Regions from separate parts of the Sinorhizobium prairiense genome, predicted to be linked through region 2. Evidence: predicted binding sites of a transcription regulator. Region 2 holds the regulator's gene; each other region holds the start of a gene.
What was found. The regulator PhoB, encoded in region 2, activates phosphate uptake and scavenging genes when phosphate is short. The targets are predictions, from matches to a motif close to TGTCATNNANCTGTCAT.
Positions count from the first base shown of each region.

Region 1: the regulator PhoB is predicted to act here: its motif matches at 8,801-8,817, upstream of phnF (phosphonate metabolism transcriptional regulator PhnF).
Region 3: the regulator PhoB is predicted to act here: its motif matches at 2,587-2,603, upstream of N0Q91_RS08355 (UDP-2,3-diacylglucosamine diphosphatase).

Region 1 is NZ_CP104133.1:362,153-372,638, forward strand. Features, by position in the region: gene N0Q91_RS25070 (isobutyryl-CoA dehydrogenase) at 1-392, opposite strand, end outside; gene N0Q91_RS25075 (helix-turn-helix domain-containing protein) at 516-1,934, opposite strand; gene N0Q91_RS25080 (acyl-CoA carboxylase subunit beta) at 2,086-3,618, shown strand; gene N0Q91_RS25085 (acetyl-CoA carboxylase biotin carboxylase subunit) at 3,631-5,643, shown strand; gene scpA (methylmalonyl-CoA mutase) at 5,868-8,006, shown strand; gene phnF (phosphonate metabolism transcriptional regulator PhnF) at 8,026-8,760, opposite strand; gene phnG (phosphonate C-P lyase system protein PhnG) at 8,886-9,350, shown strand; gene phnH (phosphonate C-P lyase system protein PhnH) at 9,350-9,952, shown strand; gene N0Q91_RS25110 (carbon-phosphorus lyase complex subunit) at 9,957-10,486, shown strand, end outside.
Region 2 is NZ_CP104131.1:2,630,393-2,640,878, forward strand. Features, by position in the region: gene N0Q91_RS15385 (aspartate aminotransferase family protein) at 1-1,169, opposite strand, end outside; gene N0Q91_RS15390 (GcrA family cell cycle regulator) at 1,579-2,100, shown strand; gene phoB (phosphate regulon transcriptional regulator PhoB) at 2,208-2,891, opposite strand; gene phoU (phosphate signaling complex protein PhoU) at 3,002-3,715, opposite strand; gene pstB (phosphate ABC transporter ATP-binding protein PstB) at 3,805-4,620, opposite strand; gene pstA (phosphate ABC transporter permease PstA) at 4,634-5,956, opposite strand; gene pstC (phosphate ABC transporter permease subunit PstC) at 5,953-7,437, opposite strand; gene N0Q91_RS15420 (substrate-binding domain-containing protein) at 7,524-8,558, opposite strand; gene phoR (phosphate regulon sensor histidine kinase PhoR) at 8,753-10,015, opposite strand; gene ppk2 (polyphosphate kinase 2) at 10,229-10,486, shown strand, end outside.
Region 3 is NZ_CP104131.1:1,190,525-1,201,010, reverse strand. Features, by position in the region: gene dgcA (N-acetyl-D-Glu racemase DgcA) at 1-375, shown strand, start outside; gene N0Q91_RS08360 (MFS transporter) at 327-1,550, opposite strand; gene N0Q91_RS08355 (UDP-2,3-diacylglucosamine diphosphatase) at 1,688-2,533, opposite strand; gene N0Q91_RS08350 (NADP-dependent malic enzyme) at 2,781-5,093, shown strand; gene N0Q91_RS08345 (helix-turn-helix transcriptional regulator) at 5,301-6,038, shown strand; partial or broken gene N0Q91_RS08340 (acyl-homoserine-lactone synthase) at 6,194-6,837, shown strand; gene N0Q91_RS08335 (DUF2865 domain-containing protein) at 7,005-8,132, shown strand; gene bluB (5,6-dimethylbenzimidazole synthase) at 8,928-9,611, opposite strand; cobalamin riboswitch at 9,657-9,866, opposite strand; gene N0Q91_RS08325 (SDR family oxidoreductase) at 9,907-10,486, opposite strand, start outside.

The DNA.
Region 1 (10,486 bases), on a different replicon from region 2:
GAGCCGGAGCCGGGCTCCGTCAGGCAATAGCTCGCCAGGACGTCCATCGTGAGAAGCGGCGGAAGCAGGCGCCGGCGCTGCGCGTCCGTGCCGTAGCGATCGATCATGCCGGCGCACATATTGTGGATCGAAACGAAGGAGGCGATCGCGGGGCAGCCGGTCGCGAGCGCCTCGATGATCATTGCCGCGTCGAGACGGGTAAGTCCCGTTCCGCCGACGTCGTCGCGGACATAGATGCCGGCCATTCCGAGCGCGGCCGCCGCGCGCAAAGTCTCCACCGGAAAATGCTTCTGCTGGTCCCAGTCGATTGCGTGGGGCGCGATCTCGTCCCGGGCAAAATCGAGCGCCATCGTGCGGATGGCCTGCTGTTCCTCGGAAAGGCGAAAATCCATATGCATGTCCTCCCTGACCCGCATATCGCTGCTGCAATGCTTAGTTACAGCAAAACCCGCACAGGCACAGACGCAAATGCACACAGTATCTGTTCAGAAACGAACAGGACGCTGGGCGCGGCTCTACGTCTCGCTAAGACGATACGGCAGAGCGCCGCGCATGTCATGATCGACGATGAGCTTGCGCTTCAGCGGCGGCACGGCACGGCTCGCACATCTGGTGCGCTCGCAGATGCGGCAGGAAATGCCGATCGGATCGTAGGCGGCGCGGTTCCCGAGATCCATGTCGTCGGCATAAACGAAGGCATCGGCGTAGGAGATTTCGCAGCCCAGCGCCAAGGCATAGCGGGGATGCGCGGCCCGGTAACCGCCGCCGCCCTTGGTGATCTGGGTCGCGAGACAGAGGTAGCGCACGCCGTCCGGCGTCTCGGCAAGCTGGCGGATGATGCTTCCCGGTGTCTCGAAGGCCTGATGCACGTTCCAGAGCGGGCAGGCTGCGCCGAAGCGGGCGAATTGCAGCTTGGCGGCACTGTGGCGCTTGGTGATGTTGCCGGCCCGGTCGATCCGCGCGAAGAAGATCGGAATACCCTTCTGCCCCGGCCGCTGCAGCGTCGAAAGCCGGTGGCAGACCTGCTCCAGCGAGGCACCGAAACGGGCAGCAAGAAGCTCGACATCGTGGCGCAGGTCGCGTGCGGCTTTCGAGAACGGCTGGTAGGGGAGGATCAAGGCGCCCGCAAAATAGTTCTGCAGACCGATGCGGCAGATCTCATAGGCTTCCTCCGTTCGGAAGCCGGCGCTTCCCGCCACCCGGTCGATCTCCTCGCGGGCGTGCATCTGTGCGATCTGCAATGCGAGCTGGAAGTCGCGTGTCGCCGCCGGCGCGTAAGGATTGAGCGTGAGTAGGCGGGCGCGGGGATCGAAACGGCGGATCGCCTCGTCGCCCGCTGCCCCGCGCACGACACGTATTCCGTGGCGCGCCTCCAGATAGGCGGCGAGGGCCGCATGGTTGTCGCCATCGCCGAGGCCGAGCTCGCCCGCAAGCCTCTCGGCGAGCGTATCGATTTCATGAATATAGTTGTCGACGAAATGGAAGAAGTCGCGCACCTCTTCATAGGGCGTCGTCTCCACCAGGGACGCACCACGGCCGATCGTGTCGTCGATGCTGGCGAGCTGCTCGCTGTTGCGCCTATAGGCCTGATGACAGGAGATCAGCGCATGGGCGAGCCCCGGCGCATTCTGGGCGACGAGCTTCAGCTCCTGCAGGCTCGGCGAATAGGTTTCGAAGAGCGGGTCGCTCAAAGCTTCCGACAGTGCCGAGAGCAATCGGTCGCTTTCGCCCGAGGATAGTTCGGCGATGTCGATCTGGAACTTCTCCGCCAGTGCGAGCAGCACCGCCGCGGACACGGGACGCTGATTGTTCTCGATCTGATTGAGATAGCTCGTCGAAATTCCAATGCGCTCGGCGAACTGCCCCTGCGTCAGTCGCTTGCCATCCCTGAGATCCCTGACCTTGCGGCCGATATAGAGCTTCCCGATCGCCATCTTTGCACTCGTATTCGCAACTTTGCAGTTTGCGCTTAGCAATTTTATATGTTCCACATTTGCACATCATCGGCGGTTTTTCCATCAGGCCTTCGGCGCTATTGCGAAGGCAGGCAAGCCTCTGCACAATCAGCAAAAATGGAGGAGAGCGATGCGCGCCGTACTTGAACAGGTGGAAGCCCGCCGGGCCGAAGCGAGGGCGGGCGGCGGTGAACGCCGGGTCGCCGCGCAGCACGGCAAGGGCAAGCTGACGGCACGCGAGCGCATCGACGTGCTTCTCGACGAGGGCTCCTTCGAAGAATACGACATGTATGTGACGCATCGCAGCGTCGATTTCGGCATGGCTGGCCAGAAGATCCCCGGCGACGGCGTCGTCACCGGCTGGGGCACCATCAACGGCCGCCAGGTCTATGTCTTCAGCCAGGACTTCACGGTTCTCGGCGGCTCCCTCTCCGAGACCCATGCCCAGAAGATCTGCAAGATCATGGACATGGCCGCGCGCAACGGTGCGCCGGTGATCGGCCTCAACGATTCCGGCGGCGCGCGCATCCAGGAGGGCGTGGCGTCGCTTGCCGGCTATGCCGAGGTCTTCCGCCGCAATGCGGAGGTGTCAGGCGTCATTCCGCAGATCTCGGTGATCATGGGCCCCTGCGCCGGTGGTGCGGTCTACTCGCCTGCGATGACCGACTTCATCTTCATGGTCCGCGACAGTTCCTACATGTTCGTGACCGGTCCCGACGTCGTGAAGACGGTCACCAATGAGATCGTCACCGCGGAAGAGCTCGGTGGCGCCCGCACGCACACGACGAAATCCTCGGTCGCCGACGGCGCCTATGAAAACGATGTCGAGGCGCTCGAGCACGTCCGCCTGCTCTTCGATTTCCTGCCGCTGAACAACCGCGAGAAGCCGCCGGTGCGGCCGTTCCATGACGATCCCTCACGTATCGAAATGCGGCTCGACAGCCTGATCCCGGACAGTGCCGCCAAGCCATACGACATGAAGGAATTAATCCTCGCCATTGCCGACGAGGGCGATTTCTTTGAACTCCAGGCAAGCTTCGCCCGCAACGTCATAACCGGGTTCATCCGCATCGAAGGCCAGACCGTCGGCGTCGTCGCCAACCAGCCGATGGTTCTCGCCGGCTGCCTCGACATCGACTCCTCGCGCAAGGCCGCGCGTTTCGTCCGCTTCTGCGACGCCTTCTCGATCCCGATTCTGACGCTCGTCGACGTGCCCGGCTTCCTGCCCGGCACCGCCCAGGAATATGGCGGCGTCATCAAGCACGGCGCCAAGCTGCTCTTCGCCTATAGCCAGGCGACGGTCCCCATGGTGACGCTGATCACGCGCAAGGCCTATGGCGGCGCCTATGACGTCATGGCATCCAAACACATCGGCGCCGACGTGAACTACGCCTGGCCGACGGCCGAGATCGCCGTGATGGGCGCCAAGGGCGCGACCGAGATCCTCTACCGTTCCGAACTCGGCGACCCCGAGAAGATCGCAGCCCGGACGAAGGAATACGAAGAGCGCTTCGCCAATCCCTTCGTCGCCGCCGAGAGAGGCTTCATCGACGAGGTGATCATGCCGCACTCCTCCCGCCGCCGCATCGCCCGCGCCTTCGCCTCCTTGCGCAACAAGCAGGTCGAGACCCGCTGGCGCAAGCACGACACGATCCCGCTTTGACGGGAGAACCCGATGGGAAACATGTTCAAGAAGATCCTCATCGCCAATCGTGGTGAAATCGCCTGCCGCGTCATCCGGACCGCGAAGAGGCTCGGCATAGCGACAGCTGCCGTCTATTCGGATGCCGACCGCGACGCAATGCATGTACGCATGGCGGACGAGGCCGTCCATATCGGCCCCTCCCCCTCCAGCCAGTCCTACATCGTCATCGAGAATATCCTCTCGGCGATCCGCAGGAGCGGGGCCGATGCCGTTCACCCCGGCTACGGCTTCCTCTCCGAAAACGCCGCCTTCGCCGAGGCTCTGGAGAAGGAAGGCGTGACCTTCATCGGTCCGCCGGTCGGGGCGATCGAGGCGATGGGCGACAAGATCACCTCGAAGAAGCTCGCCGCGGAAGCGGGCGTCTCCACCGTTCCCGGCCATATGGGGCTGATCGAGGATGCGGACGAGGCCGCGCGCATCGCCGCTGAGATCGGCTTTCCGGTGATGATCAAGGCTTCCGCCGGCGGCGGCGGCAAGGGCATGCGGATCGCCTGGAACGAGCGCGAGGCACGAGAGGGTTTCCAGTCGTCGAAGAACGAGGCGAAAAGCTCCTTCGGCGACGACCGCATCTTCATCGAGAAATTCGTGACCGAGCCCCGCCACATCGAGATCCAGGTGCTCGGCGACAAACATGGCAATATCGTCTATCTCGGCGAGCGCGAATGCTCGATCCAGCGGCGGAACCAGAAGGTCATCGAGGAGGCGCCCTCGCCCTTCCTCGACGAGAAGACACGCCGCGCCATGGGCGAGCAGGCGGTCGCGCTGGCAAAGGCCGTCGGCTATCACTCGGCCGGCACGGTCGAGTTCATCGTGGACGCCGGCCGCAACTTCTACTTTCTCGAGATGAACACCCGGCTGCAGGTCGAGCATCCCGTGACGGAACTCGTTACCGGGCTCGATCTGGTCGAGCAGATGATCCGCGTCGCGGCCGGCGAGAAGTTGGCTTTCACCCAGAAAGACGTGAAGCTCGACGGCTGGGCGATCGAAAGCCGGCTCTATGCGGAAGACCCCTATCGCAACTTCCTCCCCTCGATCGGCCGGCTGACGCGCTATCGTCCGCCGGAGGAAGGCGTGCAGGCCGACGGTACCGTCATCCGCAACGACACCGGCGTCTGCGAGGGCGGCGAGATCTCGATGTATTACGATCCGATGATCGCCAAGCTCTGCACCTGGGGACCGGACCGACCGACGGCCGTGCGCGCGATGGCGGATGCACTCGACGCGTTCGAAGTCGAAGGGATCGGCCATAACCTGCCCTTCCTCTCGGCCGTGATGCAGCAGGACCGTTTCCGCGAGGGACGGCTGACCACCGCCTATATCGCCGAGGAATTCAAGGACGGGTTTCAAGGGGTGGCGCCGGACGAGACTTCGGCACGCAAGCTCGCCGCCGTCGCGGCTACGGTCAACCAGACGCTCCAGGAGCGCGCCAGCCGGATCTCCGGCACCATCGGCAACCACCGCCGGATCGTCGGTCATGAATGGGTGGCGAGCCTCGACGGGCACGACATTCAGATCGCATGCGAGGCATCCGCCGACGGCACCTATGTCCGCTTTGCCGACGGGACATCCGTTTCGGTCGCGACCGACTGGGCGCCCGGCCGCACCCGCGCCGCTTTCAACATCGACAATCAGCCCATGAGCGTGAAGGTCGAGCTCGCCGGCCCGGGCATAAGGTTGCGTTGGCGAGGGATCGACGTCGTCGCAAGGGTCAGAAGCCCTCGCGTCGCCGAGCTCGCCCGCCTGATGCCGAAGAAGCTTCCGCCCGACACGTCCAAGATGCTGCTCTGCCCGATGCCCGGGGTGGTTACCTCGATCAGCGTCAAGCCCGGCGACACGGTCGAGGCCGGACAGGCGATTGCCGTCGTCGAGGCGATGAAGATGGAGAATATACTGCGGGCGGAAAAGCGTGCGATCGTGAAGCGCGTGGCGATCGAAGCCGGCGCGAGCCTCGCGGTGGACGAGTTGATCATGGAGTTCGAGTGATGGTGCAGCGTTGAGGATGCGCTGAGATGCCGCCGTGAGGAGCGGCAGCTTTGCCCCTCACCTAGCACTCTCCCCGCACGCAGGGAGAGTGGACTTAAGACTGCGCCGCGAGTCTCCTTCGCCCCGCCTGCGGGGAGAAGGTGCCGGCAGGCGGATGAGGGGCTTGCGGTTTCATCGGTACCGACGAGTGCCAAGCCCCGGCCAAAGCTATTCGGAGTGAAACAATGACCGAAAAGACCATCAAGGACTGGGAAGCCCTTGCCGAAAAAGAACTCAAGGCCTCCCCCGAAAGCCTCGTCTGGCACACGCCGGAGGGCATCGACGTCAAGCCGCTCTATACGAACGACGACATCTCCGGCATCGGTCATCTGAACGCGCTCCCCGGCTTCGAACCCTTTGCGCGCGGTCCGCGGGCCACCATGTATGCCGGCCGGCCCTGGACGATCCGGCAATATGCCGGCTTCTCGACGGCCGAGGCGTCCAACGCCTTCTATCGCAGGAACCTCGCCGCCGGCCAGCAGGGCGTCTCTGTCGCCTTCGATCTCGCCACGCACCGCGGCTATGACAGCGACCATCCGCGCGTCGAAGGGGATGTCGGCAAGGCCGGGGTCGCGATCGACTCGGTGGAGGACATGAAGATCCTGTTCGACGGCATCCCGCTCGACAGGATTTCCGTGTCCATGACCATGAACGGTGCGGTGATCCCGATCCTCGCCTCCTTCATCGTTGCCGGCGAGGAACAGGGCGTCAGCCGCGACAAGCTCTCCGGGACCATTCAGAACGACATCCTCAAGGAGTTCATGGTCCGCAACACCTACATCTATCCGCCGGAACCCTCGATGCGGATCGTCGCCGACATCATCGAATATACCGCGAAGGAGATGCCGAAGTTCAATTCGATCTCGATCTCCGGCTATCACATGCAGGAGGCCGGCGCGACGCTCGTGCAGGAACTCGCCTTCACCCTTGCCGACGGGCGCGAATATGTGCGCGCGGCACTCGCCAAGGGGCTCAACGTCGACGACTTCGCCGGCCGGCTCTCCTTCTTCTTCGCAATCGGCATGAACTTCTTCATGGAGGCAGCGAAGCTGCGCGCGGCACGGCTCCTCTGGACGCGGATCATGAAGGAGTTCAAGCCCGAGAAGACGTCCTCCCTGATGCTGCGGACCCATTGCCAGACGTCGGGCGTGTCGCTTCAGGAACAGGACCCCTATAACAACATCGTCCGCACCGCGTTCGAGGCGATGTCGGCCGTGCTCGGCGGCACGCAATCGCTTCACACCAATTCCTTCGACGAGGCGATGGCGCTTCCGACGGATTTTTCGGCCCGCATCGCCCGCAACACGCAATTGATCCTGCAGCACGAAACCGGCGTGACGAAGGTCGTCGACCCGCTTGCCGGCTCCTATTACGTAGAGAGCCTGACGAACGAGCTTGCCGAAAAGGCCTGGGCCCTGATCGAGGAAGTGGAGGCGCTGGGCGGCATGACGAAGGCAGTCAATGCCGGCCTGCCGAAGCGGCTGATCGAGGAGGCCGCGACCCGGCGCCAGGCGGCCGTAGACCGGGGCGAGGAGGTCATCGTCGGCGTCAACCGGTACCGGCTCGATAACGAGCAGCCGATCGACATTCTCCAGATCGACAATGCCGCGGTTCGGGCGGCTCAGATCAAGCGGATCGAGGAGACGAGGCGCCGGCGGGACTCACGGAAGATGAAGGAAGCGCTGGACGCGCTGGCCGACGTGGCGCGCAGCGGCAAGGGCAATCTGCTCGCCGCCGCCGTCGAAGCCGCCCGGGCGCGCGCCACCGTCGGCGAAATCACCGATGCCATGCGGGAGGCTTTCGGCGATTACACCGCCATTCCGGAAGTCGTCACCGACATCTACGGCAAGGCTTATGAAGGAGATCCGGAACTCGGCGTACTCGCCGGGCGGCTCGGGGAAGCGACGAAGCGGCTCGGCCACACGCCGAAGATCATGGTAGCAAAGCTCGGCCAGGACGGACACGACCGCGGCGCCAAGGTGATCGCATCCGCCTTCGGCGATATCGGCTTCGATGTCGTCGCGGGCCCCTTGTTCCAGACGCCGGAAGAAGCCGCCGATCTGGCGCTCGCCGAAGAGGTCACCGTTATCGGCGTTTCATCGCTTGCCGCCGGCCACAGGACGCTGATGCCGCAACTCGCAGAGGCACTGAAGAAGCGCGGCGGCGAGGACATTATCGTCGTCTGCGGCGGTGTCATTCCCCGGCAGGACTATGATTATCTGATGGAGAACGGCGTCGCCGCCGTCTTCGGACCCGGCACCCAGGTGCTCGACGCCGCGCGCGCCGTGCTGGATCTGATCGAAGGCAGGCGGCGAAACGTGTAGTCCGCGCGTCCGGCCGAGTTCAAGTCTCGATCCGGAGCTTCATCCGGTCGGCGGCAAAGCGTGTTCGCGAATATTCGACCGGGCGGCCTCCGAGATCCGCATTGATCGATTGCGTCTCCATGACGATCGCCCCCGGCGAGAGTTTCAGAAGCGAGAGTTCCTCTGCGTCCGCGTGCCGCGCGACGATCTCCGTCGAGACCCGGACGTAGTCGTCGAGCCCATGCACGGCAAAGGCCTTGGTGACCGATCCGAGCCGCGCATATTCCTCCGCCATCCTCGCAAAGCGCTCGGCGGGGTAGTAGCTGACCGCCGTCGAAAGCGGCCGCCCGTCGCCGCTGCTGACGGTGCTGAGCTCGATGAGAGGGGTGCCCGGGGGAACGCCAAGCGCAGCGGCGATTTCGCCGCTTGCCGACACTTGGCGATGCCCCCGGAGCTCGGTTCCGATTTCCTTCACCTGGCGGCCGAGGCCTTGCGAGAAGCGAGTGCGCCGCGAGATCGGATAGCTCACACGATCCTTGCGCTCGATCATCGTGCCGCGCCCCTGCACCGCGCGCACCAGACCTTCTTCCGCGAGTGCTGCCAGCGCGCTGCGCACGGTGTGGCGATTGACGCCGAATTCCGCTGCAAGGGCCGTCTCCGGCGGCACCATGCCGGTCGCGTCATAGTCGCCGTTGCTGATCGCCAGCCGTATCCTGTCGGCAATCTGCCGCCATAGCGCCACGCCCATCTGCCGTTCGACGACCTTCGCCACCATCTTCTTCGCCCCACTTCTTCGCCGCCGGTTTCTTGGCAAATGTCACAAGCCTGTCATTTGCGAAGGCTATGGAAAGGTATAAGATGTATAGTTGTCTAGATCAATAGACATTTTGGAGTGAGATGATGGATGCAGCGAAGACAAGTGATGAAGGCATCGCTCAGCGCCGGGAAGGCATGCGGCTTCTGGCGCGCGCCACGCTCGGCGAACTTTCCATGGCCTGGGACGCGATCGAGGACAAGCCGGAGGTCGCGCCGGTGCGCGGTCCGGAAACCGGGCTCGTCATGGTGCGCGGCAAGATCGGCGGCGGCGGCGATCCTTTCAACCTCGGCGAGGCCACCGTTTCACGCGCCACCGTGCGGCTTTCGACCGGAGAGATCGGCCATGGGCAGCTGCTCGGCACCGACAAGGCACGCGCCCGCTTTGCCGCGATCTTCGACGCGCTTTTTCAGAGCGCTGCGCATCGCGCAAGCGTCGAGGCGCTGCACGAGCAGGTGGCCGCTCGCCTTGATGCGGAAGACCGTCGCAAGGCCGAGGAAACGGCTGCGACCCGCGTCGACTTCTTCACCATGGTCCGCGGAGAGGATTGATGAAGGCCAAATCGCAAATCTATAGCGGCGCCTTCGCCGATCCTGTCTTCGAGGCGCAGTCCGTGTTCCGCAGCCTGATGGACTGCTTCGCCCGCCCGGGTACCGTCGGCCGGCTTTCCACTGCTGCAGCCCCTCCGGCGCCACTCGGAGAGGCAAGCGGAGCTGTCGCGCTCACGCTCTGCGACCACGACACGCCGGTCTGGCTATCGCCGGCGCTCTCCAAATCCTCCGCGCCGAAGTGGATCGCGTTTCACACCGGCGCGGGCGTCACCGAGGCGAAGGACGAAGCCCGCTTTGCCTTCTTCGAGAAGGACGCGGCTGTGCCGGGCTTCGACCAGTTCTCCCTCGGCACGCAGGAATATCCCGACCGTTCCACCACGCTCGTCGTCGAGGTGGAAGCGCTCGAGGGCGGGCAGCCGCTGATCGGCCGGGGACCGGGAATCAAGAACGGGATCGTCATCGCACCGAAGGGCCTGCCCGACGTGTTCCTCGACCTCTGGGCCGCCAACCGGGCGATCTTTCCACGCGGCATCGATCTCGTCCTGACGGCGCGCGAGGCAGTGCTTTGCCTGCCGCGCACCACCAAACTCGAGCGGGAGTAAGCGCATGTATGTAGCCGTCAAGGGCGGAGAAGCCGCCATTGCCAATGCTCACCGGCTGCTGGCCGATCGCCGGCGCGGCGACCGGGCGCTGCCCGCGATCACCATAGAACAGGTCGTCGAGCAGCTCGGGCTCGCGGTCGACCGCGTGATGGCCGAGGCCTCGCTTTACGACCGTGCGCTTGCGGCGCTTGCCGTGCGCCAGGCGCGCGGCGACATGATCGAGGCGATCTTCATCCTGCGCGCCTACCGCACGACCCTTCCGCGATTCGGCTATTCCCAACCGGTCGACACCGCAAAAATGAAGGTCGAACGGCGCGTCTCGGCCACCTACAAGGATCTCCCCGGCGGCCAACTGCTCGGCCCCACCTTCGACTATACACACCGACTTCTCGACCCGTCGCTCATCGGCGAACAGCCGGTCGATGAGCCGGCGCTCAAGGAGCCGGGCGAACATGTCATGCGCGTCTCCGACATTCTCGACGGCGAAGGCCTGATCGAGGGCGACGGCCAGATGCCGGAAGCTCACGTGGCGGG
Region 2 (10,486 bases):
ACCGCCTCCGCGGCGCGTTCGAGCCGTGCCAGTCCTTCGCGCGCCTCCGCGGGGGTGGTGATCAGCGGCGGCAACAGGCGCAGCACGTTTTCGCCGGCCGGGACGACGAGCAGCTTCTCGGCGCGGATCGCCTTCAAAAGGTCCGCGGAGGGCACCTTGGCCTTGATGCCGAGCATCAGCCCGTCGCCGCGGATTTCCTCGATCACGTCCGGAAAACGATCCTTCAGCGAAGCGAGCCCCTGACGGAAGACGAGAGCAACCTCGCGCACCTGATCGAGGAAGCCTTCGGCGAGAACGACGTCGAGCACGGCATTTCCGACCGCCATTGCGAGCGGGTTGCCGCCATAGGTCGACCCGTGCGTGCCCGCCACCATGCCGGCGGCCGCCGCTTCCGTCGCAAGGCAAGCGCCGAGCGGGAAGCCGCCGCCGATGCCCTTGGCTACGGCCATGATATCCGGTTTGATGCCAGCCCATTCATGGGCGAAGAGCTTGCCGGTCCGGCCGACACCGGACTGGACCTCGTCGAGGATCAGAAGCAGGCCGAACTCGTCGCAAAGTTCGCGCAGCCCCTGCATGAATTCCTTCGATGCCGGCCGAATGCCGCCCTCGCCCTGGATCGGCTCGACGAGGATCGCCGCGGTTTCTTCATTGATCGCGTTCTTGACCGCCGCGATATCGCCGAAGGGGACCTGATAGAAGCCCGGCGCCTTCGGCCCGAAGCCCTCGATGTATTTCTGCTGTCCGCCGGCGGCGATCGTTGCGAGCGTGCGGCCGTGGAAAGCACCTTCGAAGGTGATGACGTGGAACTTCTCGACGTGCCCCTTGGCGAAGTGATAGCGCCGCGCCGTCTTGATCGCACATTCGAGCGCTTCCGCACCGGAATTGGTGAAGAACACCCGATCGGCGAAGGTCACCTGGGTCAGCCTCCGGGCAAGGCTTTCCTGCCCCGAAATCTCGTAGAGATTGGACAGATGCCAGACCTTGTCGGCCTGCGCCTTCAGCGCCTCGACGAGATGAGGATGGGCATGGCCGAGCGAGTTTACGGCGACACCGGCAGCGAAATCGAGATAGCGCGTGCCGTCTTCGGCGATCAGCCAAACGCCTTCACCTCGTTCGAAACGCAACGGCGCGCGCAGATAGGTGTCGTAAAGCGGCGTGGTTGCGGCCATGTCGAGCTCTCCTTCATTCCGGCGGCACGGACCATTCGGCCCGATAAAAATCAAAAATGCCGCCTTGCGGCGGCGACAGGCACTATTCCCATTTCGCACCGCGATGTCAACAAAACCAAGGTTTGCAGGCGCTTTGCGGATGCCGATTCCGAAGCACGAAAAAATCGCACTCTGGGACTTGCAAAAATGCAACGCTCCGACAGCAAGTTGGGGAAAACCGCGAAATCGATTCGGCGCGATTCCGGCGACTCTTGCCACGGAGTCACCCTGCCGGTAGGTTAACATTCAATTACTAGACGCATGCGGCGGACCTAGTCACCAAAAGTATTATCGCGTTGAATCTTCGGGTTTTTCCCGGAGAGCGGTGACGGATTCCGCCATCCCAACGCCGAGAACGGGGAGTGCAGAGATGAACTGGACTGACGAGCGGGTCGAGAAACTGAAGAAGCTGTGGTCGGAGGGCCTGAGCGCCAGCCAGATCGCGGCGCAGTTGGGCGGCGTCAGCCGCAACGCGGTCATCGGAAAGGTTCATCGGCTGAGCCTGCCCGGGCGCGCCAAGGCCGGCGGAAGCACGACCGCTGCAGCCCGGCCCAAACGGGCGACGTCTGCCCCGCGCGCACCGAACTATGCTGCGCGTTCCGTAACACGCACCGTGACCCGCACGGCCGGTGCGACCGCGCTCAAGGAAGAGCTCGCAGTCGACCTGGAAATGGACCAGGAGCTGCAGATCGACAGGAACATCGTCCTGCCGATGTCGCGGCGGCTGGAGCTCACGGAGCTTACCGAACGCACCTGCAAGTGGCCGATCGGCGACCCGCTCAAGGAAGAGTTCCACTTCTGCGGCAACGACTTCCCGGAAGCCTCTCCCTATTGCACCTTCCATGCCCGGCTGGCCTACCAGCCCTCTGCCGAGCGCCGGCGCATGCGCTGAGGCGCCTTGCTCATCCCGCTCTGGATGCACGACGAAAATCGGGGCCGGAAAGGCCCCTTTTTCTTTGCCGTGCCGCAAGCCGGCACGGGCGGCAGCGACCTTCAGCCTCAGCTCTCCAGCGAATAGCCAGCGCCGCGCACCGTCCGGATGACGTCCGGCATGTTGGAAAAGTTCAGCGCCTTGCGCAGCCGCCCGACATGAACGTCCACGGTCCGTTCGTCGACATAGATGTCGTGTCCCCAGACACCGTCCAGGAGCTGTGAACGGGAGAAGACGCGCCCCGGTGAGGACATTAGAAATTCCAGCAGCCGGAACTCCGTTGGGCCAAGGCGCACTTCGCGACTGCGTCGGTGGACGCGGTGCGTCTCCCGGTCGAGCTCGATATCGCCGCAGCGCAGGAGCGTCGACAGAACCTCGGGCTTGGCGCGCCTGAGCATCGCCTTGACCCTCGCCATCAGTTCCGGCGTCGAGAAGGGCTTGACGACGTAATCGTCGGCGCCGGTGGCAAGGCCCCGCACGCGCTCGCTTTCCTCGCCGCGCGCGGTCAGCATGATGATCGGCAGACGCTCCGTTTCCGGCCGCTGGCGCAGCCTGCGGCAGAGCTCGATACCGGAAACCCCGGGCAACATCCAATCGAGGATGAGAAGGTCGGGCAGGCGCTCCTGCAGGCGGATCTCCGCCTCGTCGCCGCGAAGGATCGTATCGACCTCGAAGCCTTCCGCCTCGAGATTGTAGCGCAGGAGAACGCTCAGGGCTTCCTCGTCTTCGACTACGGCAATCTTCGGCAACATTCAGTAGGACTCCTTCCTACGCACGACAGCCGTCATGCCGCCGCGCACGGTGGTAGGCCGCGCCGAGGCGGCCAGAACAATTCTGCATAGGCACCGGATGCCGGGCGATCTCAGTCCGTCACGGAACCCAATGTCGACGTCATGTCGTCCTTCGGCCGTTCGCCCTGCGGCTGGGCGCCTGTCGCCATATAGTAGATCGTTTCGGCGATATTGGTCGCGTGATCGCCGATACGCTCGATGTTCTTGGCGCAGAAAAGAAGATGCGTGCACGGCGTGATGTTGCGCGGATCTTCCATCATATAGGTCAGCAGTTCCCGGAACAGGGACGTGTAGATCGCATCGATCTCTTCATCGCGTTCGCGAATGCTGTTCGCCTTTTCCGGCGAACGGGACGCGTAGACGTCCAGGACTTCCTTCAACTGAACGAGCGCGAGCTCAGCCAGGTGTTCGAGGCCGCGCGCAAGCTTGCGCGGTATGCCTGAACCGGCCACGGCAATCACCCGCTTTGCGGTGTTCTTGCCGAGGTCGCCCACGCGCTCCAGGTCCGCGGCGATGCGGATCGAACCCATGATCTCCCGAAGATCCGAGGCCATGGGCTGGCGTTTGGCAATAGTGACGATCGCCTTTTCGCCGATCTGCCGTTCCGCGTCGTCCAGAATGGTGTCGTCGGAAATCACCTTCTGGGCCAGGGCGAGATCGGAATTGACGAGCGCACGGACGGAGTCCGCGACCATCTGCTCGGCGAGACCGCCCATCTCGGAGATGCGGCGCGTGAGATACTTCAACTCTTCGTCGAAGGCGGACATGATGTGTGCGTGAGACATATTCGTTTCCTCGGGGGACGCGCTGTTCTGAATGGGCCTCGTTCGGTCTTAACCGGGAGGGACGGAAAAGCGCCGCCCCTCTCCGGCCATCAGCCGAAGCGGCCCATGATGTAGTCCTGGGTGCGCTGATCGTCCGGGTTGGTGAACATTTTATCGGTATCGTTCTCCTCGACGAGATTGCCGAGATGGAACATGGCCGTGCGCTGCGACACGCGCGCCGCCTGCTGCATCGAGTGGGTGACGATCACGATCGTGAAATTCGCACGCAATTCGTGGATGAGTTCCTCGACTTTCGCGGTCGCGATGGGATCGAGCGCCGAGCAGGGCTCGTCCATCAGAATGACTTCCGGGCTGACGGCAACGGCGCGGGCGATGCAGAGGCGCTGCTGCTGGCCGCCGGAAAGCCCGGTGCCCGGCTCCTGCAGCCGATCCTTCACCTCGTTCCAGAGCCCGGCCTTCTGAAGGCTCGTTTCCACGACCTCGTCGAGCTCGGTCTTGGTGCGTGCCAGGCCATGGATGCGCGGGCCGTAGGAGACATTGTCGTAGATCGACTTCGGGAACGGATTGGGTTTCTGGAACACCATGCCCACGCGGGCACGCAATTCCACCACGTCGATCGACGGATCGTAGATATCGTCCTCGTCGAGCGTGATCTTGCCCGTGACGCGGCAGTTCTCGATCGTGTCGTTCATGCGGTTCAAAGTGCGCAGAAACGTCGATTTGCCGCAACCGGACGGACCGATCAGCGCCGTGACCGTGTTCTCGCGGATATTGAGGTTGACGTCGAAGAGCGCACGCTTTTCGCCGTAATAGACCGACACATCGTTGCCGATCATCTTGTAAGGCACCGTATTCATTTTCTGCTCAAGAGCCTTTTCGACTGCAGCTTCCGACATGATGTTCATAGTCCTTACCCCACTACCAGCGACGCTCAAAGCGACGCCGCAAGAGAATTGCGCCGAGATTCATGAAGATGAGAAAGATCAGGAGAATGATGATCGCTCCGGACGTACGCTCGACGAAGGCACGTTCTGCCTCGTTCGCCCACATGTAGATCTGCACCGGCAGCGCCGTGGATGGCTCCAGCGGCGACCCCGGAAAGTCGACCACGAAGGCGACCATGCCGATCAGAAGCAGCGGCGCCGTTTCGCCCAGCGCATGGGCGAGGCCAATGATCGTGCCGGTCAGGATGCCGGGCATGGCAAGCGGCAGCACGTGATGGAAGATGGTCTGCATCTTCGATGCGCCCAGGCCGAGTGCGGCGGAGCGGATCGACGGCGGCACTGCCTTCAGGGCCGCCCGGGTAGCGATGATGATGGTCGGTAGCGTCATCAGCGTCAGCACGAAGGCGCCGACGAGTGCTGCCGAGCGCGGCATGCCCGCGAAGTTGATGAAGACGGCAAGCCCGAGGAGGCCGTAGACAATGGACGGTACGGCCGCCAGGTTGTTGATGTTCACCTCGATCAGGTCCGTCAGCCGGTTTTTCGGCGCGAACTCCTCGAGATAGATGGAGGCGGCGACGCCGATCGGCAGCGACAGCACGAGCACGATCAGCATCATGTAGAGCGAGCCGAGAAGGGCCACGCCGACACCCGCCGCTTCAGGCCGGCTCGATGCGCCGAAGGTGAAGATGCCGGTGTTGAAGCTCTTCTTGAGCACGCCGGCCTCGGCAAGCTGGTTCATCCACGCGACCTGCGCATCCTTCACCTTGCGTTTGGCTTCGTCGACCGACAGGTCGATCTGGCCCTTGAAGGCGGAGTCGATGTTCGCCTCGGCAAGCAGCGTGACGGGAACCGTCCTGCCGATCACCGACGGATCGGCGACGACGATGTCACGCAGTTGCGTCCGGGCGCTGGCGGAGACCATATCGGTCGCCTGCTTCACCAGCGGCCGCTTCGACGGATCGAGGCCGAGCTGCTTGACCAGAGCCTCCCGCACGAGCAGCGGATAGTTGGCGGTATAGAGCCGCTTCGGATCGGACGCCCGTTCGTTCTTCGGATCGATCACCTTCTCGGAAAACTCGATCGGCAACGTGATCGTCGTCTGCTGGAAGGCGGTATAGCCCTTCGAAACGACGCTCCAGAGGAGAACCGCGAGGAAGAACAGACCGATGGCGATGGCGCTGATTCCGAAGGCACGGAAGCGGCGCTCCGCGGCATAGCGGCGCTTGATGCCGATATCGCGTCGGCTTGCGGCAGGTCGGGTGGAGACCCTTACCGTCGGGGAGGCAAATTCGGTCATTCGTACTGTTCCCGATATTTGCGCACGATGTAGAGCGCGTAGATGTTGAGGCCGAGCGTGATGACGAAGAGCGTGATGCCGAGCGCAAAGGCGACCAGCGTCTGCGGCGAGGTGAACTCGAGGTCGCCCGTCAGCTGATTCACGATCTTGACCGTCACCGTGGTCATCGGCTCGAGGGGGTTCAATTGCATGCGCGCCGCGACGCCGGCAGCGAGCACGACGATCATCGTCTCGCCCACCGCGCGCGAGGCCGTCAAAAGCAGCGCCCCGACGATGCCGGGAAGTGCTGCAGGCAGGATCACCTTCTTCACCGTTTCCGAGCGCGTCGCACCGAGACCGAGAGAACCGTCACGCAGCGCCCGCGGCACCTGGGTGATGATGTCGTCGGACAACGACGAAACGAACGGGATGAGCATGATGCCCATGACGATGCCGGCGGTGATGACGCTCTGGGCCTGAATGAAGTTCTGGTAGTTGCCGGTGACGAGACCGTTCAGTTGCGCGGAGATGTCGCGCAGGAAAGGCCCGACGGTGACCAGCGCGAAGAAGCCGTAGACGATCGTCGGGATGCCGGCGAGCACCTCCAGAAGAGGCTTGGCTGTGGAACGCAGCCGCGGGCTCGCATACTCGGCCATGTAGATGGCGGCGAAAAGCCCGATCGGCACCGCGAAAAGCATCGCCACGAAGGCGATATACAGGGTGCCGGCAAGGAGCGGCAGCAGGCCGAACTGGCCGGAGGCGCCGCCGCTTCCGGCCGCAGCGAAGCGCGGATCCCAGACCGTGCCGAAGAAGAACTCGAAGGGCGAGACCATGGTGAAGAAGCGGCCCGCCTCCGAGAGCATCGAGGCGACGATGCCGACCGTCGTCAGAATGGCTATGGAAGAGGCGAAGATGAGCGAGCCGAGCATGACGCGCTCCACCCGATTGCGGGCACGGAAACGGACGTCGATATTGCGGATGGCGTAGAGCCCGCCGGCAACGGAAACGAGCAGCACGACGGCGCTCATCAGCCAGCGGCTATATTGCCGCATCGCATTGAACTGCTGGGCGGACTGGATCATGTAAGGCTCGCCCTCGCCGGCAAGCGCCACGCCCTTGGCGGCCAGGGCTTCCCGCATGTTGGTCGAACCGTTCTCGATTGCAGCGACCTCGCCCGCATTCAGGCGTTCGAAGCCCGCGGCCACGGACTTGACCTGACCGAGCGCGAGCTGAACGGTGGCTGCCCCCTGGTTCTGGACCGGTTCCGGAAGAGACGAGCGAACGGAGTAATCGACATAGATCGGAGCTGCGACGAGCCATACCGCAAGCAGAAGAAGAGCCGGCAGCATCGCCCAGATGGCGACGTAGCTGCCGTGATATCCGGGCAGGGAATGCAGGCTGGCGAGCTTGCCTCCGGACCGGGCGAACGAGCGCGCACGGCCGGCAAGAAACGCAATGAAACCGATCAAAGCTATGATCAGGAGAAGGAGCGAAGTACTCATCGGCACGTCTCCGCGACAGGCTTGTCGTAAGCCCCGACAAATTCGAATGCGGCTCCGGCGCTGCGAAGCGCCGGAGCCTGTCATGATCAGAGCAGGTTGCCTGCCTCGAAGGACGTGCGGATTTCCTCGCGCTCGGCGTCCGGAGCGGCAACGAGGCCGTATTCGGCAAGCGGGCTGTCGGGGCCGATCATCTGATCGTCGACGAAGAATTCGACATATTCCTTGAGGCCCGGGATCACGCCGATGTGAGCCTTCTTGACATAGAAGAACAGCGGGCGGGAAACCGGATACTTGCCGGAAGCGATCGTCTCGGTCGAGGGAACGACGCCGTTGACGGTCGCGACCTTCAGCTTGTCGGCGTTGTTTTCGTAGAACGAGAGACCGAAGACGCCGATGCCGTTCTTGTTGGAGTCGATACGGGCCAGCGTCTCGGTGTAGTCGCCGTCGATATCGACGGCCATGCCGTCCTTGCGCACCGCGATGCACTTGCTGTGCTGCTGCTTCTCGTCGCTGACGGCGGCCTTGATGACGTCCTGAGCGCCGGTGTCCTTGCAGCCGGCGGCAAGGATCTTCTCTTCGAAGACTTCGCGCGTGCCGTGCTTTTCGCCCGGAATATAGGCGGCGATTTCGGCGTCCGGCAGCGATGCGTCGACTTCCGACCACTTCTTGTAGGGATTGGCGACGAGCTTGCCGTCGACGACGACTTCGGCAGCGAGCGCCTTGTAGATGTGCTCCGGCTTCAGGGCGAGGTCGGCATTGCCGGCGTCGGTGGCGAAGACGATACCGTCATAGCCGATCTTCACTTCCTGGATTTCGGTCACGCCGGCAGCCTTGCAGGCCTCGACTTCGCTGTCCTTGATCTTGCGGGAAGAGTTGGCGATATCGATCGTGTCTTCACCCACGCCCTTGCAGAATTCCTTGAGGCCGGCAGAGGAGCCGCCGGACTCGACCACCGGGGTCTTGAAGTCGGGGAAGGTCTCGCCGAAATTCTCGGCAACGATCTTGGCATAGGGAAGAACGGTCGAGGAGCCGGCGACCTGGATCTGGTCGCGAGCCGCAGCAACGCCCGCGAAGGCGGCGGATGCAACCAGCGCCGCTACAGTGAGTTTAAGAGATTTCATGAATGTTCTCCCGGAATGGGCTTGTGTTGGTGCGCCAGGGTTCAGCGCTCTCTTCGCCGTTTCATCGGCCGCCCCTAGTTAGCCGCCGATGGCTACAGCTTTTATGTCAATTCGGTGAAACATTTATGACAGGCTAACATGCTGAAAATACTTCCTGATTTCCGCGCAGGAATATTTCAGCGCGGCGTCGTGTGTCAGAAGCGGACCTTGAAGACCGTGCCCTTCCCCACCTCCGAATGGATGAGCAGGCGGGCGCGGTGACGCGTGAGGATATGCTTGACGATGGCGAGGCCCAGGCCGGTGCCTTTCTTCGACCGGCTCGCCTCGACATTGACCCGGTAGAAGCGCTCGGTGATGCGCGGGACATGCTCGGCAGGTATTCCCGGGCCGTGGTCGGTAACCGTCACCTCCGCCTGATGACCGTTCCCGCCGGTCAGCCGGACATCGACCTGCTTGCCTTCCTGCCCGTATTTGCAGGCGTTCTCTATAAGGTTTTCGAAGACCTCCACCAGTTCGTCCCGATCCCCCTGGACGAAAACCGGCGTCTGCGGAACCTCCAGCGCGATCGTCACGTCGAGCTCCCCCGCAAGCGGCGCCAGGCTGTCGCGCACGTGTCCGAGCAGCGGCCCGAGATCGACGGCATCGTCCGGCGCGATGTGCGACTTCAACTCGAGCCGCGACAGCGACAGGAGGTCGTCCACGAGCCGGCTCATGCGCGTGACCTGCTCGTGCATGATTCCGAAGAATTTCTCCTGGGCCTTCCGGTCGTCGCGGGCGGGGCCCTGCAGCGTCTCGATGAAGCCGCGCAGAGATGCGAGCGGCGTGCGCAGCTCATGGCTGGCATTGGCGACGAAGTCGGAGCGCATCCGGTCGATGCGGCGGGCCTGCGAGATATCGCGATACGTCAGCAGGAAGATGCGCCGGCCGGAAACTTCGGAACCTATGTCCGCGGGCGCGACGCGAACCACGTAGACCGCCTCCGAAGGCAGCCGTTCCGCATGCTCGATCTGGTTGACTTTGCCTGTCGCGATCGTCTCGCGCACCATGTCGAGAATGCCGGGCGAACGGACGCGGGCGGAAAGATAGCTGTCCTGGGGGATGGTTCCGAAAGCCTTCTCTGCGGCAACGTTCTGGAAGACGACGGTCTCGTCGGCCGCCACGACGAGCACCGGCATGTCGAGCGCGTCGAGCAGGGGAGCGAGCGGGTCGGCCTTGGTTTCCACGGCAGCGCCGACGCTCGCCGGCGCTGCCTGGACTGGCGGTACCCCCCGGTTGAGGATGGCCGCGACGAGCACGATCCAGAACGGCAGAACGGCCAGCGGATGGATGCCCGCCAGTGCGGCAAGGAAGGCGAGCACGACGGACAGGCCGAGAAGCCCGCGTTCCGCCTTCAACCTCGGCAGCAGGGTGCGCCAGAACACCTTCGCGCCATCCAACACGATACCCTCGTTCCTCAATTCGCTGCCTCCTGCACCTCGACGACTGCTGCTGACCCAGCCAGCGGCCCGGATGCCGCAGAAGTGAGGGTAACCGCCTCAAATCCTCCATCAGAATCCGGCCATAAGGGCGCAGAGATAGCGCTGCTTCATGACATGATTTTCACGACATGCTTGAATCCGCAATGTAATTATGGCCTCCTCCGGAGAAATCGAGCGAGCGGGAGGAAACAGATGGCACGCCACGAAGCACCGGCCGAAGCAAGGCCGGGGAACCGGGCGGTCGAACTGGAGATTGACGGCAGAAGCCGCATCTTCGACATCGACGATCCGGACCTGCCGAAATGGATCGACGGGGAAGCCTTCGGCTCCGACGATTATCCCTACAAGAAAAAGCTCGATCGGGAGGAGTACGAAGAAACGCTGACGAAGCTGCAGATCGAACTGGTCAAGGTGCAGTTCTGGATGCAGGCGACCGGCAAGCGCGTAATG
Region 3 (10,486 bases), 1.4 Mb from region 2:
CTGCCGGCCGGCCGCGACGAGATACTCGCCTCCCTGCCCCGCCCCGTACCCGTCTGCGCCGACGAAAGCGTGCATGCCACGGAGGACCTCGAAAGGCTCGTCGGCCGCTACGATGCGGTCAACATCAAGCTCGACAAGACCGGAGGGCTGACCGAGGCCCTGCGCATGCGCGCCGCGGCCGAAGCCCTCGGCCTGAAGATCATGGTCGGCTGCATGGTCGGCAGTTCGCTCGCCATGGCGCCGGCGGTGCTTGTCGCGCAGGGCGCGGATTTCGTGGATCTCGACGGACCGCTGCTGCTCTCGAAAGACCGCACGCCGGGCCTTCGCTACGAGGCCTCGCTCGTCTTTCCGCCGGAAGCCAGCCTCTGGGGCTGAAGATACCAGCCGAGGAAAGTGAAAAGGCAGCCGGAAAGCGCGACCACCGACATGGAGTAGAAGCCGTCGACGCCGAACCAGGCGTAGAAATAGCCCGACAGAAAGGTGAAGATCGCCGTGAAGATGCCGGTGTAGAAAAAGTAAAGCCCCTGCGCCGACGCCTCCTGCTCCTCCGCGACACGCTCGACCAGCTTGTGCTGCATGCCCGTATGCATGATCGCATAGGTGAAGGCGTGGAAGCACTGCAGAACGAAATAGCCCGAGAAGCCGAGATCCATCGGAAAAATCAGCCAGCGCACGACCGCGAGCAGGCAGCCGGAGAAAATCATCGTCCAGACGCTGAACCGGCGGACGATCGCCCTGGCAAGGAAGAACATCAGCACTTCCGCTGCGACGCCGGCACTCCAGAGAATGCCGATCTGCGTGCCGCTGTAGCCTATATGCTGCCAGTAGATGGCAGAGAAGGCGAAGAGCATCGCATGGCTGCTGTTGACCAGCGTCACGCCGACCAAAAGCAGTTGCAGGTCCGCCTGGCGCAGCGATTGCGGCGGCGGCTCGGTGATTGCGGTAATCGGTGATGGCCTGCGCGGACGGCCGACACGCGGCGCGGCCACCGCCAACAGTATGGTGAGCGCGAAGCCTGCCGCCATTGCGGGCAGGACCATCTGCCCGCCGACGACTCCGATCAGCCAGCCACCCAGCATCGTCGCCCCGATAAAGGCGACCGATCCCCAGACACGCATCTGCGCATAGTCGAATCCCCAGCGCCGCACGCCCGAAAGTGCTATCGCCTCAACGATCGGCACATAGGGCGAATAAACCGCCGATTGCAGCGTGTAGATGACGAGCACCGGCCAGAAGCTCTGCGCATAGAAAAGAACGATTGCCCCGGCGAAGGACAGGATGCCCGACCAGATCAGGACGATCGCCCGCTCCCCGATTCGGTCTGCGAGAACGCCCGCCAGCGGTGCGGTGATCACCCGGACGAACATCGGAACTGCAAGCACTATGCCGATTTCGAAGTCGCTGAGCGACAGGCTGCTCAGCCAGACCGGAAAGTACGGCATCGCGAAACCGTTGACGATCAGCGGCGCTGAGAAGAGAAGCGCGATGCGGAGTGCGAAATGGCGCGGCGGGGGCCCCGCGACGAATGCGGGAGCAGATGACGGAATCATGGAGGGACCTGATGGCTGTGGGCCACCATTAACACAACCGCGCGTGTGTTTGCCATCGGCTCGTCGTCACCGCGGACGCTTGTCCACCGGAACGATAGTCAGACCCTTCCGCGGCTTTTCCTTGCCCCGCAAATCACTCAGGCGGCCTGCGGTGCAAGCCGCCTGACGGGCATTGTCTCGGCCTCGCCGGCTCGCTGCCCAGCGGCGCTGTCGCCGCGCATCTGGTGCCAGGTGATGAGCTCCATCGTGCCGTCGTGATGCTCGGCGATTGCCGTGCAGCTCTCCACCCAATCGCCCGTGTTGATGTACCTGATGCCGTCGATGTCTTCGATGACCGCATGATGGATGTGGCCGCAGATCACCCCTTGCGCGTCGTGACGACGGGCTTCCTCGGTCACGACTTTCTGGAACTCGCCAATGAAGTTCACCGCGTGTTTGACCTGCAGCTTGGCCCAGGAGGAAAACGACCAGTAAGGCATGTCGAGACGACGACGTATGGCCGCAAGGCCAATATTGATGGCGATTGCCATGTCGTAGGCCCAGTCGCCGAGATAGGCGAGAACGCGTGCGTTGCGCACGACCACGTCGAACTCGTCGCCGTGCAGCACGAGATAGGTCCGCCCGTCCGCGCCCTTGTGAAGATAGCGCTGCGCCACTTCGATACCGCCGAAATGAACGCCCGGAAACTCCCGGAGGAACTCGTCGTGATTACCGGGGATGTAGATGATGCGCGTGCCTTTTCGTGCCTTGCGCAGAAGCTTCTGGACCACGTCGTTGCACGATTGCGGCCAATACCAGCTGCGTTTGAGACGCCAGCCGTCCACGATATCGCCGACCAGGATGATCGTCTCCGCCTCATGGTGCCGCAGGAAATCCAGAAGAAAGTCCGTCTTGGCCGCTTTCGAGCCCAGATGAACATCGGAAATGAAAAGCGTCCGCAGTTTCAGAACGGAATTCTGTTGGTATGCCGATGCCGCCGCCATGCCAGCCTCATCCTGGTTTTTAGCCGTTTCACGACCGTCAAAATCAAACTCGTGTTTCAGGAAGATGACATGGGACACGGAGCACGCAGCAAGCGCCGCGTAACCATGGCTGGAAAGAACCGCGTCGAAACTGTACCTGCCGGGCGATTCATGCCAAAAGGCACGACATCGATCAGCACCGGACGTGAACGCGATTTCCTGAACCGCGCTCTCGGGTCCCACGCAAGAATTCAAGGAATGCAAAGGCATGAACACGGGCGATAAAGCGAAATCCCAGGCCGTTCCCGCCAGCGGAGACATCGATCAGCAGGCACTCTTCTTCCATCGCTATCCTCGCCCCGGCAAGCTCGAGATTCAGCCGACCAAGCCACTCGGGAATCAGCGCGACCTGGCGCTCGCCTATTCGCCGGGGGTCGCCGCACCTTGCCTCGCGATCAAGGACAATCCCGAGACCGCCGCCGATTTCACCGCCCGCGCCAATCTCGTCGCCGTGGTATCCAACGGCACAGCCGTTCTCGGCCTTGGCAATATCGGTCCCCTCGCCTCCAAACCCGTGATGGAAGGGAAGGCCGTTCTCTTCAAGAAGTTCGCGGGGATCGACGTCTTCGACATCGAGATCGACGCACCGACGGTCGATCGGATGGTCGACGTCATCTCGGCGCTGGAGCCGACCTTCGGCGGCATCAATCTCGAGGACATCAAAGCTCCCGAATGTTTCGAGGTGGAGCGGCGTCTGCGCGAGAAAATGGAAATACCGGTCTTCCACGACGACCAGCACGGGACCGCGATCATCGTCGCTGCCGCCGTCCTGAACGGCCTGGAACTTGCCGGCAAGGACATTGCCGAGGCCAAGATCGTGGCCTCAGGTGCCGGGGCGGCGGCGCTTGCCTGCCTCAACCTCCTCGTCACGCTGGGCGCCAAGCGCGAAAACATCTGGGTGCACGACATCGAAGGTCTCGTCTACAAAGGGCGCGAGGCCCTGATGGACGAGTGGAAAGCCGTCTATGCGCAGGAGAGCGACAATCGTGTGCTCGCCGACAGCATCGGCGGAGCCGACGTGTTTCTGGGGCTTTCGGCCGCCGGCGTTCTCAAGCCTGAACTGTTGGCCCGGATGGCCGAAAAGCCACTGATCATGGCGCTGGCCAATCCTACGCCGGAGATCATGCCCGAAGTGGCCCGCGCCGCGCGCCCCGATGCCATGATCTGCACCGGACGCTCGGATTTTCCGAACCAGGTCAACAATGTCCTGTGTTTCCCGCATATCTTCCGTGGCGCGCTCGATTGCGGCGCACGCACCATCAACGAAGAGATGAAGATGGCGGCGGTGCGCGCGATAGCAGGCCTTGCCCGCGAGGAGCCGTCGGATGTCGCCGCGCGCGCCTATTCCGGCGAAACGCCCGTCTTCGGCCCCGATTACCTGATCCCTTCGCCTTTCGATCAGCGGCTGATCCTGCGGATTGCGCCGGCCGTGGCAAAGGCTGCAGCCGAAAGCGGCGTCGCCACGCGTCCGATCCAGGACTTCGACGCCTATCTCGACAAGCTCAACCGTTTCGTCTTCCGCTCCGGCTTCATCATGAAACCGGTCTTTGCTGCAGCGAAGAATGCGACGAAGAACCGCGTCATCTTCGCCGAGGGCGAAGATGAGCGGGTGCTGCGGGCCGCCCAGGTTCTGCTGGAGGAAGGCACAGCCAAGCCGATCCTGATCGGCCGCCCGCAAATCATCGAGACCCGACTGCGGCGCTACGGCCTCAGAATCCGGCCCGACGTCGATTTCGAGGTCGTCAATCCCGAAGGCGACCCGCGCTATCGCGACTATGTCGATGATTATTTCGCCCTCGTCGGGCGGCTCGGCGTCATTCCCGAGGCGGCCCGCACGATCGTGCGCACGAATACGACGGTCATCGGTGCGCTCGCCGTCAAGCGCGGCGAGGCAGACGCGCTGATCTGCGGGGTTGAGGGACGCTACAGCAAGCATTTGCGCGATGTATCGCAGATCATCGGCAAGCGTCCGGGCGTACTCGACTTCTCGGCGCTCAGCCTCCTGATCTCACAACGCGGCGCGACTTTCTTTACCGATACCTATGTGAGCTTCAGCCCGAGCGCGGAGGAGATCGCTCAGACGACGGTAATGGCTGCAAACGAAATCCGCCGCTTCGGCATCACGCCACGTGCCGCCCTCGTCTCCCATTCGAACTTCGGCTCGCGCGATTCCGAGAGCGCTTTCAAGATGCGCACCGCACTGCAGCTCGTGCGCGAGCTAGCCCCCGATCTGGAGGTGGACGGAGAAATGCATGGCGATTCCGCCATCTCCGAGGTCCTGCGCCAACGCGTGATGCCGGACAGCACGCTGAACGGCGAAGCGAATCTGCTCGTCTTCCCCAATCTCGATGCCGCCAACATCACGCTCGGCGTGGTCAAAACCATGACGGACAGCCTGCATGTCGGCCCGATCCTTCTGGGCTCGGCGCTGCCGGCGCATATCCTGTCGCCGTCCGTTACCTCGCGCGGCGTCGTCAATATGGCGGCGCTGGCCGTCGTCGAATCGAGCCATCCCGTCTGAGGGATGGCGCGCCTCCTCATTGGCGATGGAGGGCAAAAAAACGCTGCTTCCAGGGGAACCGACGCGGCCGCGCTAGCGATATTAGGCTCAAAACTCAACTTATGATTGTATAGACCGGATTACTGCACCGTTTATGAAATATTGCACTAGACAAAACCGGCCGCCGTAAACCATGTTTATTATAGGGGCAAGTTTCGGTGTTACGGCATGACTAATCAACAAGCTGTCCTCAATTTGCTGGATATCGTGGAATATGGAGGTTGCGCCGACCCCGAGCGCTTCTTCGCCCTGATGCGTCGAACCTTCAACATCTCGCATCTTCTGTATCTGGAGGCGGAGTCGCTTCCGGATGGTCTGAGAATCTGCCGCCTGCATCACACTTTCGGCGCCTACGCCGCTGAAATCTACGCCGCCAGGGAGCTTTACAGAATCGACCCGATCCTCAAGCTTGCGCTAGGCGGTGTCAGGCCCGTGGAATGGGCGACAGCGCGGCGCCGCTTTCCGGAATGCGAGCCCCTCTTCGAGGCGGCCGAGGAGATCGGGCTTTCCACCGAAGGCGTCGCCTTGCCGCTCCCCTCGCCTGCAGGCCGCATGGCGCTCCTCGCAATCGGTGCCAATATGTCGCCGGTCGAGTGGTCCGCCTATCGCCGTTGCCATCTGCGCGATTTCCAGCTCGCTGCCAACCTGTTCCACGCCTCCATGCTCGAACATTCGGCCATGGCCGGGGCGCTCGACGAGCGCGATCTCCGCCTGACCGGGCGGGAAACCGAAGTGCTCACCTGGTCGGCGGCCGGCAAGAGCTACTGGGAGATTGCAACTATTCTCGGGATATCCGAGCGAACCGTGCGTTTCTTCATGACCAATGCCCGCCGCAAACTCAATGTAGTGTCCAACACGCAAGCCGTAGCGCACGCTGTTCGACACGCTCTTATCCCCACCATCTGACGGGTTGCCGGCCCGGGACAGGACCGGCCACTCGCAGTTTCCCCCACAAATCTATTGGGAAAAAACAAGAAAATAAACTGTCACTATAGACAGTTACATATGTCATCCGAGCCTGACAGCATCGCTACATCGCGTAATCACGCATGGAGCGAAAAATGATCAGGATAGTGAACGGAAACGGTCGCAGCCAGCATCCCCAGGCCATCGACGAGATGTTCCGGCTGCGTAAGCGCGTATTCCACGACTTCTTGAAGTGGGACGTCAAGACCGAAGGGGACTGGGAAATCGACCACTACGACAAGGCCAATCCGCTCTATGTCATGTCGTACTCGCCCGACACTGGCAAGATTCGTGGCTCTCTCAGGCTCCTTCCGACGCTCGGTCCGAATATGCTGGACGATACGTTCCCGATCCTGCTCGGGGACAATCCGGAAATCCGCAGCGCGTCGGTGTGGGAATCGAGCCGCTTCTGCATCGATCCCGAAATTTCCCAGGATCGCGCATCGAACCAGGTCACCATCGCCGCGGCCGAACTGATGTGCGGTGTGGGCGAAATGAGCCTTGCCTCGGGCATCAGCCATATCGTCACGGTCACCGACGTTTTCCTGGAGCGAATGTTCCGCCGCATGGGTTGCCCGGGGAGCGCATAGCCGACCCGCACAGGATCGGCTCCGTCCATGCGGTCGCCATTGCCTGGGAGGTAAGCAGGAACCTGCTCGAAACGATGAAGGCGGTGGCCTCCATCGAGGGTACCGTCCTCGATCGCCCGATGTCGCTCGAAACGGCACGCGCCGCCTGACCCGATATTCCGGGCCGTGCAGGCGCACGGCCCACTGCTTTCCATTCAAGGGCATCGCAAATTAACGCAGATGCCCTCTTCCCGTTGCACCATCTCGACAAGGTCCTATGATGAGGCGGTAAGGCGGACACATCGGCAATGGTCCGCTGCAAGGCAGGAAGAAGCACGTGTCCGCGTCCCCGAAGGTGGCATCCAAGATCCGGCGCATCGCGGCGGTTCTCGTACCGCTCGCGTTGGCGACAACCGGTCCGGCTGCGGCATCCGGCGTTTGCGAACGGCTGAGCGCCCGCCTCGCCGGCCTTCCCACAGGTTTCACGACGAATGCCAGCCTGCGCGATTTCACAGGTGCGGTCTCCCGCCAGAACATCGAGTTGCGACGCGCCAAGAACGATCGCCGCCGAATGGAATGCAGCAGCGACAGCGTCGTCATTATCGGCGGCGATGACGAGGCGGCTTGCGCCGAACTCGACGGCACGATCGCGCGGATGGAGGAAAATCTGCGGCAACTCAAGGCGCAGCGCAGGCATCTGATCGGCGGTGGCGACGACGACGTTCGGCGGCGCATCCTCGCCGCAATGGAACTCAACGGCTGCTCAGGGGTGCGCGAGGCCTGGGATACCGGAAGCGCCGGAGGCGAGTTTGCGAACGCCGCCGCCCGGGAAACGGAGGTTCACCGGAACATCCTGAGGGACCTGCCGCCGGACAGCGATGCCTATCCGCTACTACTCGACGCCCCCGGGGCAGAGCTTCCGCTCATGGAGCCCGATTTCGCCGGCAGCCTCAGAACCATGTGCGTGCGAACATGCGATGGCGCCTTCTTTCCCATCTCCTCGCATGCCACGCCGGCGGACTTCGGTCGCGACGCCGATCTCTGCCGCGCGCGCTGCCCGGGTGCGGAGACGGAGCTCTACTACCATGTGCTCGCAACGGAAGAAGCGGACCGGATGGTTTCGGCAACGACCGGCCGACCCTACACCGACCTCCCAACGGCCTTTGCCTACCGGGCGCGCGGTGTCGGCTCACCGGGCATCTGTGGCTGCGGAATTCCGGATTCCGCAACGGATGCCAACAGGCAAAAGACAGGCTCTGCCGGAAAGCTCACCGCCGTCAGCCCATCGGTCATTACCATCGGCAGCGAGAGAAAGGCGCCGCCCAAGCCGATAGAAGAGCGGCCCTACGACCCGACCAAAAACAAGGTCCGCATCGTCGGTCCGACTTTCCTTCCGCAGGAAGAGAGCGCGATCGACCTCAAGCATCCGCTTGGGCCGCGATACCAGCCGCTGCAGGACAATTGACAGGCGCCGTTGCGAGCATTCTGCTGGAATCACGCATATTCTTGATCTAGAGCCCGTTAAGCAGCGATCTTTGCGCGTCTGATAAGACGCGCGGCGCTGTGGGAAACTTTTCGGAGGACTGCAATCTCTCCTCACCTCATCCCTTGTGCTCGTCACAGGGATGAGGTGAGCGCCGCGTCTGCGGCGCGGGAAGCGTTCTTTCAGCCCAAGGACTTGGTCTGGCTGGATTCCTGTGACAAGCACAGGAATGAGGGACCGGGGATGTGCGGCTACTACATCGAAGCGAAGCGGGACACTGTATACGGGCGGGAGCTTCCGCGCTCGCTATCTTCACGGTTTATGAAACGCGCCGAGGGGTCGCACCCTCTCGACCCTCATCTCTGTGCTTGTCACAGGGATCCAGCAGCGCCGCGTCTGCGGCGCGGGAAGCGTTCTTGCAGCCCAAGGACTTGGTCTGGCTGGATTCCTGTGACGAGCACAGGAATGAGGGACCGGGGATGTGCGGCTACTACATCGAAGCGAAGCGGGACGCTGTATACGGGCGGGAGCTTCCGCGCCGCCTCGCTATCTTCACGGTTTATGAAACGCGCCGAGGGGTCGCACCCTCTCGACCCTCATCCCTGTGCTTGTCACAGGGTCCAGCAGCGCCGCGTCTGCGGCGCGGGAAGAGTTCTTTCAGCCCAGGGACTTGGTCTGGCTGGATTCCTGTGACAAGCACAGGAATGAGGGTATCGAACAAGCCGCGTCGGGTATCCAGAATATCAACAGGCCTGAGATCGACCCTAACATCGTGATCTAACGGACACCCCAGCCTTCCTCGAAAACGAGATCTTCGAGCGGCAAGCGCTGCCGCCAGCCCTTCGCGGCGAGTTCCGGCTCTTGATACAGCTTGTCGACGAAACCCAGGCAAAGCCAGGCGACGATTTCGATATGCTCCGGAATCCCGAGAATCGCCTTGATCTCCCTCTCATGGAAAATGCTGACCCAGCCGACGCCCACCCCTTCGGCGCGCGCGGCAAGCCAGAGATTCTGGACGGCGCAAACGGTCGAGTACAGATCCATCTGCGGATTATGGGTGCGGCCCAGGACGACCGCTCCGCCGCGCGTCCGGTCGCAGGTCACGCAAATGCTGAGCGGCGCCTTGCGAATGCCTTCGAGCTTCAGCGAGCGATACTTCGCCTGCCTTTCGCCGGAAAACATTTCTGCGGCCTCGTCATTGGCGCACCGGAATGCCTGCCAGACTTTCTCCCGCGTCTCGTCCCGACGAACGAGCACGAAGTTCCAAGGTTGCATGAAGCCGACGGACGGCGCCTGGTGCGCCGCAGCGAGCAGTCGCGCGACCAGATCCTCAGGCAGTGGTTCGGGCAGGAATTCGTCGCGCACGTCGCGGCGGGTCTCTATGGCACGATAGACGGCGGCGCGCTCGTCCGGCGAAAAAGCTCCGGCCGCCGCAAGGCAGCCGTTCTGTTCAGGCAGCATCGTTCGATCCCCAACAATGCGGAAACCTCCCGCCGTCCGCGCGGGGCCGGTCTATCTCGCCAGGCCGGTCTTCTGACTTCGGATCATCCGTTCGCGCCGCCTTCCCGAATCACGTGAAGATTCAGTGGCAAAGGTCTGAAAGATTCAGACCAACCTGGCGAGAACGTCCCCGTCACAGCGTTGGGCACGTGCCGGAACTGCACCGGCTTCCCGATTCTCCCGCATTTCGCGGGCACCTGACGGCGGCATATGGCCACAGCTCCCCTCGAAACGCAAGGCGAGCAAGAGGAGAGCTTCAGAGCGGTGCCTCCGGATGAGGCGAGGCGTCATAGGCCCCCCAGATCGACTGATCGAAACAGATGACGGAACCCGTCATGAGGCCGGATTCTGCCGATGAGAGATAGGCGCAGGCGCGCGCGACCTCGGCCGGATCTACGAGCCTGCCGAAGGGCTGGCTCGCCGCCGCCTTTTCCAGCCAGTTCGCTGGCGCATCGTGATATTCGCGCTGGATGCGGTCTTCGCCTTCCGAGGCCATCCAGCCGATGTTGAGGCCGTTGACCCGTATCCGGTTGCGCAGGACGGCATAGGCGGTGTTCCTGGTCAGCGTCTCCAGCGCCCCCTTCGACGCACAATAGGCTGTGATGAAGGGCTGGCCCGCCTTCGCCGACATGGAGCCGATATTGACGATCGTGCCCTCCGTCTTCTCCCGCCGCATAACCTTTATCACCTCTTGCATCAGGAAGAATGGCGCCCGCACATTGACCGCGAACATCCGGTCGAAGAGTTCCGGGCTAGTGTCTAGGATCGTGCCCCGGTCGGTGATCGCTGCGGCGTTGACCAGCGCATCGACACCGCCGAAGGCGCGGTCGCAAGCC